3 regions of the Pseudonocardia sp. ICBG1142 genome follow, and region 1 is predicted to be linked to each of the others. Evidence: riboswitches for the same ligand, from Rfam matches in the RefSeq annotation. Region 1 holds a riboswitch; each other region holds the start of a gene.
What was found. A riboswitch is a leader RNA that binds a small molecule or an ion and turns the genes downstream of it on or off. The one in region 1 is predicted to bind S-adenosylmethionine.
Positions count from the first base shown of each region.

Region 2: it holds a riboswitch for S-adenosylmethionine, as region 1 does, so the genes downstream of both, thrC (threonine synthase) here and KPL59_RS37385 (putative leader peptide) in region 1, are expected to answer to the same signal.
Region 3: it holds a riboswitch for S-adenosylmethionine, as region 1 does, so the genes downstream of both, KPL59_RS29915 (aminotransferase class V-fold PLP-dependent enzyme) here and KPL59_RS37385 (putative leader peptide) in region 1, are expected to answer to the same signal.

Region 1 covers NZ_JAHLJC010000004.1:35,200-38,464, forward strand. The annotation lists gene KPL59_RS02630 (NtaA/DmoA family FMN-dependent monooxygenase) at 1-230, opposite strand, end outside; gene KPL59_RS02635 (LLM class flavin-dependent oxidoreductase) at 227-1,480, opposite strand; gene KPL59_RS37385 (putative leader peptide) at 1,598-1,696, opposite strand; SAM riboswitch class I at 1,702-1,796, opposite strand; gene KPL59_RS02640 (ABC transporter substrate-binding protein) at 2,380-3,265, shown strand, end outside.
Region 2 covers NZ_JAHLJC010000031.1:1,264,060-1,267,324, reverse strand. The annotation lists gene thrC (threonine synthase) at 54-1,322, opposite strand; SAM riboswitch class I at 1,329-1,482, opposite strand; gene holA (DNA polymerase III subunit delta) at 1,623-2,591, shown strand; gene rpsT (30S ribosomal protein S20) at 2,706-2,969, opposite strand; gene cynS (cyanase) at 3,140-3,265, opposite strand, start outside.
Region 3 covers NZ_JAHLJC010000031.1:1,222,168-1,225,432, forward strand. The annotation lists gene KPL59_RS29910 (Fur family transcriptional regulator) at 1-154, shown strand, start outside; gene KPL59_RS29915 (aminotransferase class V-fold PLP-dependent enzyme) at 163-1,521, opposite strand; SAM riboswitch class IV at 1,565-1,679, opposite strand; gene KPL59_RS29920 (hypothetical protein) at 1,753-2,433, shown strand; gene KPL59_RS29925 (DUF2795 domain-containing protein) at 2,505-2,882, shown strand; gene KPL59_RS29930 (hypothetical protein) at 2,921-3,265, opposite strand, start outside.

The DNA of each region.
Region 1 (3,265 bases):
GTGTCCGGGCGTCCGACGACGTCCTGGTCGAAGATCTCCCCGCCGCGGGTGCGCAGCCGCAGGCCCTCGGCGAGGAAGAGCAGGTCGAGGCGCCCGCGCTCGGCGGTGCGCGCCCAGTGCTCGAACGACTCCCAGGCGATGTGGCTGCCCGAGGCCGGGTCGCTCCAGACGGTGTCGTGGTTGACGCCCGGGAAGTAGGCGCCGAGCACGATCTGCTTCCTGTTGCTCATGCGGTGGCTCCGGAGAAGGTCGGGACGACGGCGGACCCGGCCCCGGCGGCGTAGCGGCTGGCGGGCCTGGGCAGCCCGAAGCGCTCGCGCAGGGTGGTCTCGCCGTAGGCGGTGCGGAACGCGCCGCGGGACTGCAGCTCGGGGACCAGGCCGTCGACGACGGCGTCGAGGTCGGTCGGCAGGACGGCCGGGCGCAGCCGGTAACCGTCGAGCCCGGCGCGGCGCCAGGACAGCAGGGTGTCGGCGAGCCCGGCGGGGGTGGTGGCGAGGATCGGGGCGTCGGAGGAGAGCGGGTCGAGTGCGTCGAGCCGGGCGAGCCGTTCGCGGGCGACGCGCTGGGTGTCGGCGAGCACCACGACCACGTCGCCGAGGATGCGCAGCGGCGGCGCGGTGCGGCCCGCCGCGGCCTCGGCGGAGCGGACCTGGGCGACGATGCGGGCGGCGTCGTCGGCGTCGTGCGGGGTGGTGGCCACGACGTCGCCGACCCGGGCGGCGAGCAACGCCGGCTCGTAGCCGTGGGCCAGCGACAGGACCAGCGGCTGGCCCTGCGGCGGACGCGGCACGATCGAGGGGCCGGCGACGCCGAAGTGCTCCCCGGCGAAGTCGACCCGGTGCAGCTTGTCGCGGTCGACGAAGCGCCCGGTGAGCGCGTCGCGGATCTCGGCGTCGTCCTCCCAGGAGTCCCACAGCCGGCGGACGACCTCGACGACGTCGGCGGCCTCCCCGAACAGCTCGGCGACCAGCGCGCGGCCGGCCGGGGTGTCGAGGTCGGCGCGGCGCAGCCCGGGGACGGTGCGGCGCCCGAAGTGGGCGGCCTCGTCGGCGCGGACCGAGGTCTGCACCCGCCAGCCGGCACGGCCGTGGCTGTCGTGGTCGAGGGTGGCCAGCGCGGACGCGACGTGGAACGGCTCGGTGTGGGTGGTGGTGACAGTCGGGACCAGCCCGATCCGCGACGTCAGCGGGGCGAGGAAGGCGGCGACCAGCGAGGCGTCGAGGCGTCCCTGGACCCGGTCGGTGCGGCGCTGTGCCCCGTGGAGGTGGTCCCCGGACTGCAGGCCGAACCCGTCCTCGATCGTGAGCAGGTCGAACAGCCCGCGCTCGGCGGTGCGGGCGAGGTCGGCCCAGTAGCGCGCGGTGAACAGCTCGCCGGGCCGGGTCCCGGGCTCGCGCCAGGCGGCGGGGTGCCAGCCGGCGCCGTCGAGCGCGACGGCCAGGTGCAGCGGCCGGCCTGAGGTGTCCGTTGTGGACATGAGGGCATCGCTTCCTCGTCGCACGGGGTGCGACGGAACGGGTGGGACGTCACGGGGGCGGACGCCACCGCCGACGGGGCGCCGACGGGGCGAGGCGCAGCGCGGGACGGGGCGGTGTCAGGCCCGACAGGTCGCGCCGGCCACCCGCATCAGGTCGACGTGGCGCCGGTACCGAGGGTGGTGCGCGCCGCGCACCTGCTCCGCGATCGACCGCATGATCTCCTCCATCGAACCCGGCTGGAGCACCCGCACCCGCTGATGCGGGGGGTTGCTGCGGCGTCGTCGAGCCGGGTCTCTCGGCCGCTCCGGATGGTGTGCACCCCGACTGTAGGGAGCCCGTGCCCGATGGTGTCAACCCGCGGAGCCGGCCCAGTGATCCCCGCCGCACCGAAGCTCCCGACCGGCGGAATCGGGATGCCTAACCGGCTCGACCTGTCCGGACAAGCCGGTCGCTTTCCTGGGGGGGTGGACACCAGGTTGTCCGGAGAGGTGACCACGACGCACCCTGGTCGGGTGACGACGAGCCGACGGAGGCCCTCGCGCCCCCACCGGTTCGCAGGGGGTGCGACCGAGCCCTCCCCCCACCAGCCGGCCCGAGCCGCACGGCGTGCGGTGCCGGTGCGTCCGACCGGCCTCGAGCCGTTCTGGCCGAGCCGGCGCGCCCCCGCCTACAGCGAGCTCTGTCGCTGACCGAGCCGTACCGGTCCCCGCTCTTCCGCGGACGGTAACGCCACACGTCCGGCGTCCGACGCATCCGCCGGAACCGGGATCGCCCGCCGGACACCGGTCCGGCCCGCCACCCGTCCTGCATCCCGGCACGCCGTCCCGGCCGGCCGGACCCGGCGCGCCGCGGTCGTCCCGACCGCCCACCGCCCACCACGGAAGGACCCCGTCCCGCGATGTCCCCGCACGTCCTGCGCCCCGGCTCCCGGGTGCGCACCGCCGCCGTCCTGCTCGCGCTGCTGACCGCGCTCGGACTCATGGCCGGCTGCTCCCGCGCCGCCGAGAGCACCACCGCCGCAGGTGCCACCTCCCCCGCCGCCGAGGTCCGCGTCGGCTACTTCCCGAACATCACCCACGCCCCCGCGCTGGTCGGGGTGAAGCAGGGCCTGTTCGCCAAGGAGCTGGGCAGCACGAAGCTCACCACCCAGACCTTCAACGCCGGCCCGGACCAGGTCAACGCCTTGCTCGGCGGCTCGATCGACGTCGCGTTCATCGGCTCCGGCCCGGCGATCAACGCCTTCACCAAGTCGAACGGCGAGGCGGTGCGTCTGGTCGCCGGCTCCACCTCGGCCGGGGCCCAGCTGGTGACCAGCCCGGACATCACCTCGCCCGAGCAGCTCAAGGGCAAGATCATCGCGACGCCGCAGCTGGGCAACACCCAGGACATCGCCTTCAAGACCTGGCTCGAGGAGAACAACCTCCCGATCGGGGACGGCCCGGACGCGGTGACCGTCCAGAACATCGACAACCCACAGACCCTCGACCTGTTCAAGCAGGGCAAGCTCGCCGGCGGGTGGCTGCCCGAGCCGTGGAGCTCGCGCCTGGTCGACGCCGGCGCGAAGGTGCTGGTCGACGAGAAGTCCCTGTGGCCGGACGGGAAGTTCCCGACCACCGTCGTCATCGCCCGGACCGAGTTCCTGCAGCAGCACCCCCAGACCGTCGAGGCGATCCTGCGCGGCGAGCAGGCCGCCATCTCCTTCATCCGCAGCGACCCGGCGCAGGCCAAGACCGTGTCCAACGCCGCGATCGGCGAGATCACCGGCAAGCCCCTGGCCGCGAACA
Region 2 (3,265 bases), on a different contig from region 1:
TGACGGTGGTCGCGCGTGGCGACCCCCGTCCGGCTCCCGGCCGGCGGGGCCGGTCAGCCCCGGTTCGCCAGCGCCTCGCGGACCGCGGAGGACGTCGACGGCACGGTCGCCGTCGGGCCGACCTCGCCGGAGACGGCGTCGAGGGTCTTGAGCCCGTCACCGGTGATCATCAGGACGGTCTCGGCGTCGGGGTCGAGCGCCCCGGCCTCAAGCAGCTTCTTGGTGGTCGCGATGGTGACCCCGCCCGCGGTCTCGGCGAACACGCCCTCGGTACGGGCCAGGAGCCGGATGCCGGCGACGACCTCCTCGTCGGACACGTGCCCGACCGAGCCGCCGGTGCGGCGCACCGAGTCGAGGACGTACGGACCGTCGGCCGGGTTGCCGATCGCCAGCGAGCGCGCGATGGTGTCCGGCTTCTGCGGCTGGATCACGTCGTGACCGGCCTCGAAGGCCCGCGCGACCGGCGAGCAGCCGGTGGCCTGGGCGCCGAACACGGTGTAGGGGGTGGGCTCGACCAGACCCAGGGTGCCGAGCTCGGTGAACCCCTTGTCGATCTTGGTGAGCTGGGAGCCGGATGCGACCGGGACGACCACCTGCTGCGGGAGCCGCCAGCCGAGCTGCTCGGCGACCTCGTAGCCCAGGGTCTTCGAGCCCTCGGCGTAGTACGGGCGGACGTTGACGTTCACGAACGCCCAGTCCTCGTGCTCGGCGGCCAGCTCGGTGGCGAGCCGGTTGACATCGTCGTAGTTGCCGTCGACGGCGAGCAGGGTGCCGCCGCGAACGGCGGTGGTGACGATCTTCGCCTGCTCCAGCGAGGACGGGACCAGCACGACCGAGTCCCAGCCGGCACGGGCGGCCGCGGCGGCCACGGCGTTGGCGAGGTTGCCCGTGGAGGGGCAGCACAGCACCGAGAAGCCGAGCTCACGGGCGGCGGCGAGCGCGACGGCGACGACGCGGTCCTTGAACGAGTGCGTCGGGTTGCCCGTGTCGTCCTTGATCCAGATCTTGCGGACGCCGAGGGCGCGGGCCAGGTTGTCGGCCTCGATCAGCCGGGTCAGGCCGGGCTCGGTGTTCGCGTGCTGCTCGACGGTCGAGGGGACCGGCAGCAGGTCCTTGTAGCGCCAGATCGACTTCGGGCCGGCCTCGATGGAGGCGCGGGTGACCGTCGGGAAGTCGTAGGCCACCTCGAGGGGGCCGAAACAGCGCGGACACGCGAACTCCGCGGCGAGCGGGGTCTCGTGGCGGCACTCGCGGCACGCGAGCGCGCGCGCGGAGCCCAGGTCGTAGGCAGAGGTGGTTTCGGGCGCAGCAGTGAGAGTCACGAGATCTCCTCATCTGTCCCGCCGGAGGTGGCGGGCCGGAATTGGCACCGTGTTCGTCGACGTCCTCGCCGCGCGGAACGCGCAGGTCTGGGCGGATCGTCGTGCGACGCCGGTTGCCGGGGCTTCAACGGGCCGTTCCCTCTGCCCCTCTGGATGAGCCATATGCGGTTGTGGTGCTCCGGACGCCGAGCGCCGGAATCGACGACGACGGTACGCGAACCGGGCACCGCACCGCCAGACGAGGTCGTCGTGCCGGGACGCGGCTCACCCGTTGTCGGGGGTGTGGGCCACCATGGGGGTGTGAGCAGCACGAGCGAACCGGGCCCGCTGCAGCTGGTCGTCGGGGACGAGGAGTTCCTGGCCGAGCGGGCGGTGTCCGACCTGGTCCGGCGCGCCCGGCAGCGCGATCCGGAGACCGAGCTGCGCCGCTTCCGCACCTCCGAGGTGGCACCCGGCGAGCTCGCCGGGCACCTCAGCCCCTCGCTCTTCGCGGAGGGCAGGGTGATCGTGCTCACCCATGGCCAGGATGCGAACAAGGACATGACCGCCGCCCTCGCCGACTACGTGAAGGACCCGGCCGACGGGATCGTGCTGGTGGTCCAACACGCCGGGGGGGCGAAGGGCAAGGCGGTCCTGGACCTGATGCGCAAGGCCGGGGCGCACACCGTCACCTGCAACCGCATCACCCGCGCCGACGAGCGGTCGGACTTCGTGCGCGACGAGGTGCGCCGCCACGGCGGCACCATCACCCCCGGTGCGCTCGCGGTACTGGTCGAGGCGGTCGGGTCGGACCTGCGGGAGCTGGCGGCCGCGGCCGGACAGCTCGTCGCGGACACCGGCGGTGCCGTGGACGAGGCCGGGGTGCGGCGCTACCACCGCGGCCGGGCCGAGTCCTCCGGCTTCGCGGTGGCCGACGCGGCGGTCGCGGGGGACCGGCGGGCGGCGATGGAGGCGCTGCGGTGGGCGCTGGTGCTCGGTGTCCCGCACGTCCTGATCGCCGACGCGCTCGCGGACTCGGTGCGCACCCTGGCCAAGGTCGGCTCGGCCGGGCGGGGCGACCCGAACCGGCTGGCCAGTGAGCTGGGCATGCCTCCGTGGAAGATCCGCAAGGCGCAGCAGACGGTCCGGCAGTGGCGTCCGGAGCAGCTCGCCGTCGCCATCGCGGCGACCGCCCGGGTGAACGCCGACGTCAAGGGGGCCGCCGCGGACGCGGGGTACGCGTTGGAGCGGGCCGTGCTGGCGGTCGTGTCCGCCCGCACCCCGCGCTGAGCCCCGCGCCCGCAGCACGCGCACGGGCTCCGGCCCGGGGGCACGACAGGTCCGGAAACACGACGACGGCGCCGCCCCGATGGGGCGGCGCCGTCGTGGGGGAACTGGGGTGGCTCAGGCCTGGACGTCGTTGAGACGCTTGGCCAGGGCCGACTTGCGGTTCGCCGCCTGGTTCTTGTGGATGACGCCCTTGCCGGCCGCCTTGTCGAGGGCCTTGGCCGCCTTGCGCTGCAGCTCCACGACGTTGTCGGCGCCGGAGTCGGCGGCCTCGCGGAAGTGGCGGATCGCGGTCTTGACCGACGACTTCACCGACTTGTTGCGCTGCCGGCGCTTCTCGTTGGTCTTGACACGCTTGATCTGCGACTTGATGTTGGCCACGTCTGCCTCTGGTCTTCCTGCCTGCTGGTCGGCTGGTCTTGTGTACGTCCGGGTCCGCTCCGGCGGCACCGAACAGCATCACTGGAGAGAGGGTCCAGGCCGTTTCGGGCGAGCACGCCGAGCGCTCGACGCACAAGGTTACCAGCGGCGTCCTCGCCCCCTGTTCCGGGTCACCAGACGCGGTAGGGCAGGAACTTCCCGTTCAGCGTGATCACGGCCCGGTCGCCCTTCGGGTCGGCGACGCGCTGCAGGTCCAGCTCGAAGTCGATCGCGGACACGATGCCGTCGCCGAACTC
Region 3 (3,265 bases), on a different contig from region 1:
TCACCTCGTGTGCCGCCGGTGCGGCGCCGCCGTCGAGATCGAGGGTCCGGCGGTGGAGTCCTGGACCGAGTCGGTCGCCCAGAAGCACGGCTTCACCGAGGTGTCGCACACCCTCGAGGTCTTCGGCCTCTGCGGCCGCTGCTCGGCGGGCTGAGACCGGGCTCAGTCCCCGCAGCCGGGGACGGCGGGCAGCTCCCGGTCGCGGGCGAACGGGTCCGCCGGACGCGGGTCCGGGGTCGGCGCCCACCGGCCGTCGACGAGGGCGTAGGTCCAGGCCGGGCCGCGCCGTGCCAGATCGGTCAGCGCGTCGACCAGCCGGTCGACGTCGGAGGAGCCGGTGCGCAGGCCCAGCGACGCGCGCACGGCGTCGCGGCCGCCGGTGAGCCGCGCCAGCAGCGGGTGGGCGCAGAACCGGCCGTCGCGGACCCCGATGCCGTACTCGGCCGACAGCGCCGCCGCGACCAGCCCGGCGGGCAGCTCGCCCAGGGTGAACGAGACGGTCGCGGTGCGGTCGCCCGCGTCGTCGAAGCAGGACAGGGTCCGCAGGCCGGGGACCGTCGCCAGGCCGGCGTGCAGGCGGTCGGCCAGCTCGCGCTCGTGGGCGGGCACGATGTCGTCGATCAGCGGGTCCAGGCTCCGGCAAGCCGCTCCGAGCGCGGCGGCACCGAGCACGTTCGGGGTGCCGCCCTCGTGCCGCTGCGGCGACGGCAGCCACTCCGTGACCGTGCCGCCGCCCGGGCCGTCGGCGACGGACACGGATCGAACCGCTCCCCCGCCCGCGACGTGCGGGTCGGCGGCGTCGAGCCAGTCCCGGCGGCCGACGAGGACCCCGGCGCCGTAGGGCGCGTAGAGCTTGTGCCCGGACAGCGCGACGTAGTCCGCGTCCCACCCGGCCAGGTCGACGCGCCGGTGCGGGGCGAGCTGGGCGGCGTCGACGCACAGCCGGGCACCCGCGGCGTGCGCGACACGCGCGATCTCGGCGACCGGGAGGAGCTCGCCGGTCACGTTGGACGCCCCGGTGACCGCGACCAGCGCGGCGTCGGGACGGGCGGCGAGCTCGGCCCGCAACGCATCGAGCGTCGCCGCCACGGTGGCGGCGGCGGGCACGACGCGGTGCTCGCGGTCGCGCCAGGCCAGCAGCGTCGCGTGGTGCTCCAGGTCCAGGGTCACCACCGGGCCGGGGACGGCGCGGGCGAGCAGGCCGAGCGCGTCGGTGGTGTTGCGGGTGAACACCACGACGTCGTCGGCGCGGGCCCGGACGAACCGGGCGACGTCGGCGCGGGCGTTCTCCACGAGCGCGGTGCAGACCTTCGAGGTCCAGCCGGCGCCGCGGTGCACGCTGCCGTGGTAGGGCAGCACCTCGGCGACGTGGGCAGCGACCGGCTCCAGCGCCGGCGCCGACGCGGCGGAGTCGAGGTCGCAGTAGCGGGCCCACCGGCCGTCGACGAGCGGGACCGTGAGGTCCGCACCGACGACGCGGGGCAGGGCGTGCTGGACGGGACGTGGCAGGGCGAGGGTCATGATCGGGCCTCCGGCCGATCTCGGGGACCCGGCGTGGCGCACGGATCCGCGCTTGCCGACTGCGGGTGTCGCGTCGGCCCGGTCATCACCCGGGGCACCCCACCGCGGAGGAGGGTTGCCGTCCAGCGAGCCGGGGCTTCGCGCTGGCACTCGTGACCTTCGGCGACGAAACTAGCAGACCGTCTCAGATGGAGACACGTGAGCATCGCCACCCCGGATAGCGTCTGACCGATGACGGACACGCAGCCCGCGCCCACCACGGTCCGGCGGATCGACGTCCCGGAGTCCGGCGAGCTGGCCCAGCTCGCCGCCGTCTTCGAGGACCTGCAGTACGTGCTGCGCTGCTGCGAGCACCTGGTCACCGCCCTGGGCGGGCCCGAGTCCGGGCCGGTGCGGGTGGACGCCGACCCGGCGCTGGTCGAGGCCCTCTGGACCGGCGCCCTGATCGGCTACGTGCGGTGCTTCTCCGGCCGGACGAAGACGCTGACCACCGACGACCTGACGTCGCTGGAGCTCGACGGGGACGTCAGCGGGTTCCACGACATGGTGTTCAAGCTCCGCGATCACTACGCCTCCCGGCACGTGAACCCGCGCGAGTCGTACTCGATCGGCGTGGCCCAGTCCAACGACGGGACGCCCCGGGGCGTCGCCGTCGTCTCCACCCCGCGCCCGCTCGTCGACGAGACGACGGTCCGGCTGCTCGGCCGGGTCGCCTACAGCCTGTCCGGCCTGGTGGACGCCCGGATGAAGAAGTCCCAGAACGACGTCCTCGGCGTCGCGCACGGGATGACCGCGGGCCAGCTGGCGGGGCTGCCGCTGGTGCACCTCGACGGCAGCGGCGAGGCGGCCCCGGAGGACGCGGTGACCCGGGACGGCACTCGGGACGGCACCGCGGACGGCCCGGGGAACTGATCCCCGCCGGATGCATCATCCGGCGCACAGCGGCTACCCGGTCGGGACGCATCCCGACGAGAGGTGACCTCATGACCACCCGCACGACGACGTCCGACGCCGTCCGCACCGCCCTGCACGGCCTGGAGTTCCCCGCCGGCAAGGACGACCTGGCGTGGACCGCCGAGCGCAACGAGGCCGACGCCGCGACGGTCGAGGCCCTGCGGGCGGTGCCGGCCGAGGAGCACTACGCCTCGATCGCCGCCGTGGTGGCCGCCGTGGACCTGGCCGACGACGACCCGGCGCGCCAGACCGCGGGCGACACCGCGGACGAGCCGGCCGAGGAGACCGAGCAGCTTCGCGCGCAGCGGCGCACCGAGCACACCCGTCCCGGGCTGTCGGAGTCCACGAAGGACGTGGACCCGGTCAACCCGATCGCCGAGGAGCTCGGCACCAACCGCAAGAAGTGACCCGCGCGGCCGGGGCGGGCACCGCCCCGGCCGGCCGGTCAGCCGCCGACGAGCTCGGCCCGCATGCTCGACGCGGAGGACACGACGAGCATGAGCAGCGTCCCCATCGGACCCTCGCCCAGCCCGGCCGCGGGGAAGGCGTAGCGCAGCGTCACGTCCCAGCCGCGCTCGCCGCGCACCACCCGGGGCGTGCCGAACAGGCCCTCCCCCACCCCGAGCCCGACCCGTCGCGGCACGTCGTGCTCCGGGTCGGCGGAGTCCGGCAGGTCCCACGCCACGACGCAGGTCAGGTTGAGGACGGGCAGCCCCTCCTCCAGCTCGGTCCCCTGCACCACGCACAGCACGCCGCCGTGGGCGAAGGTCAGCGCGCCGTCGTCGTCGGC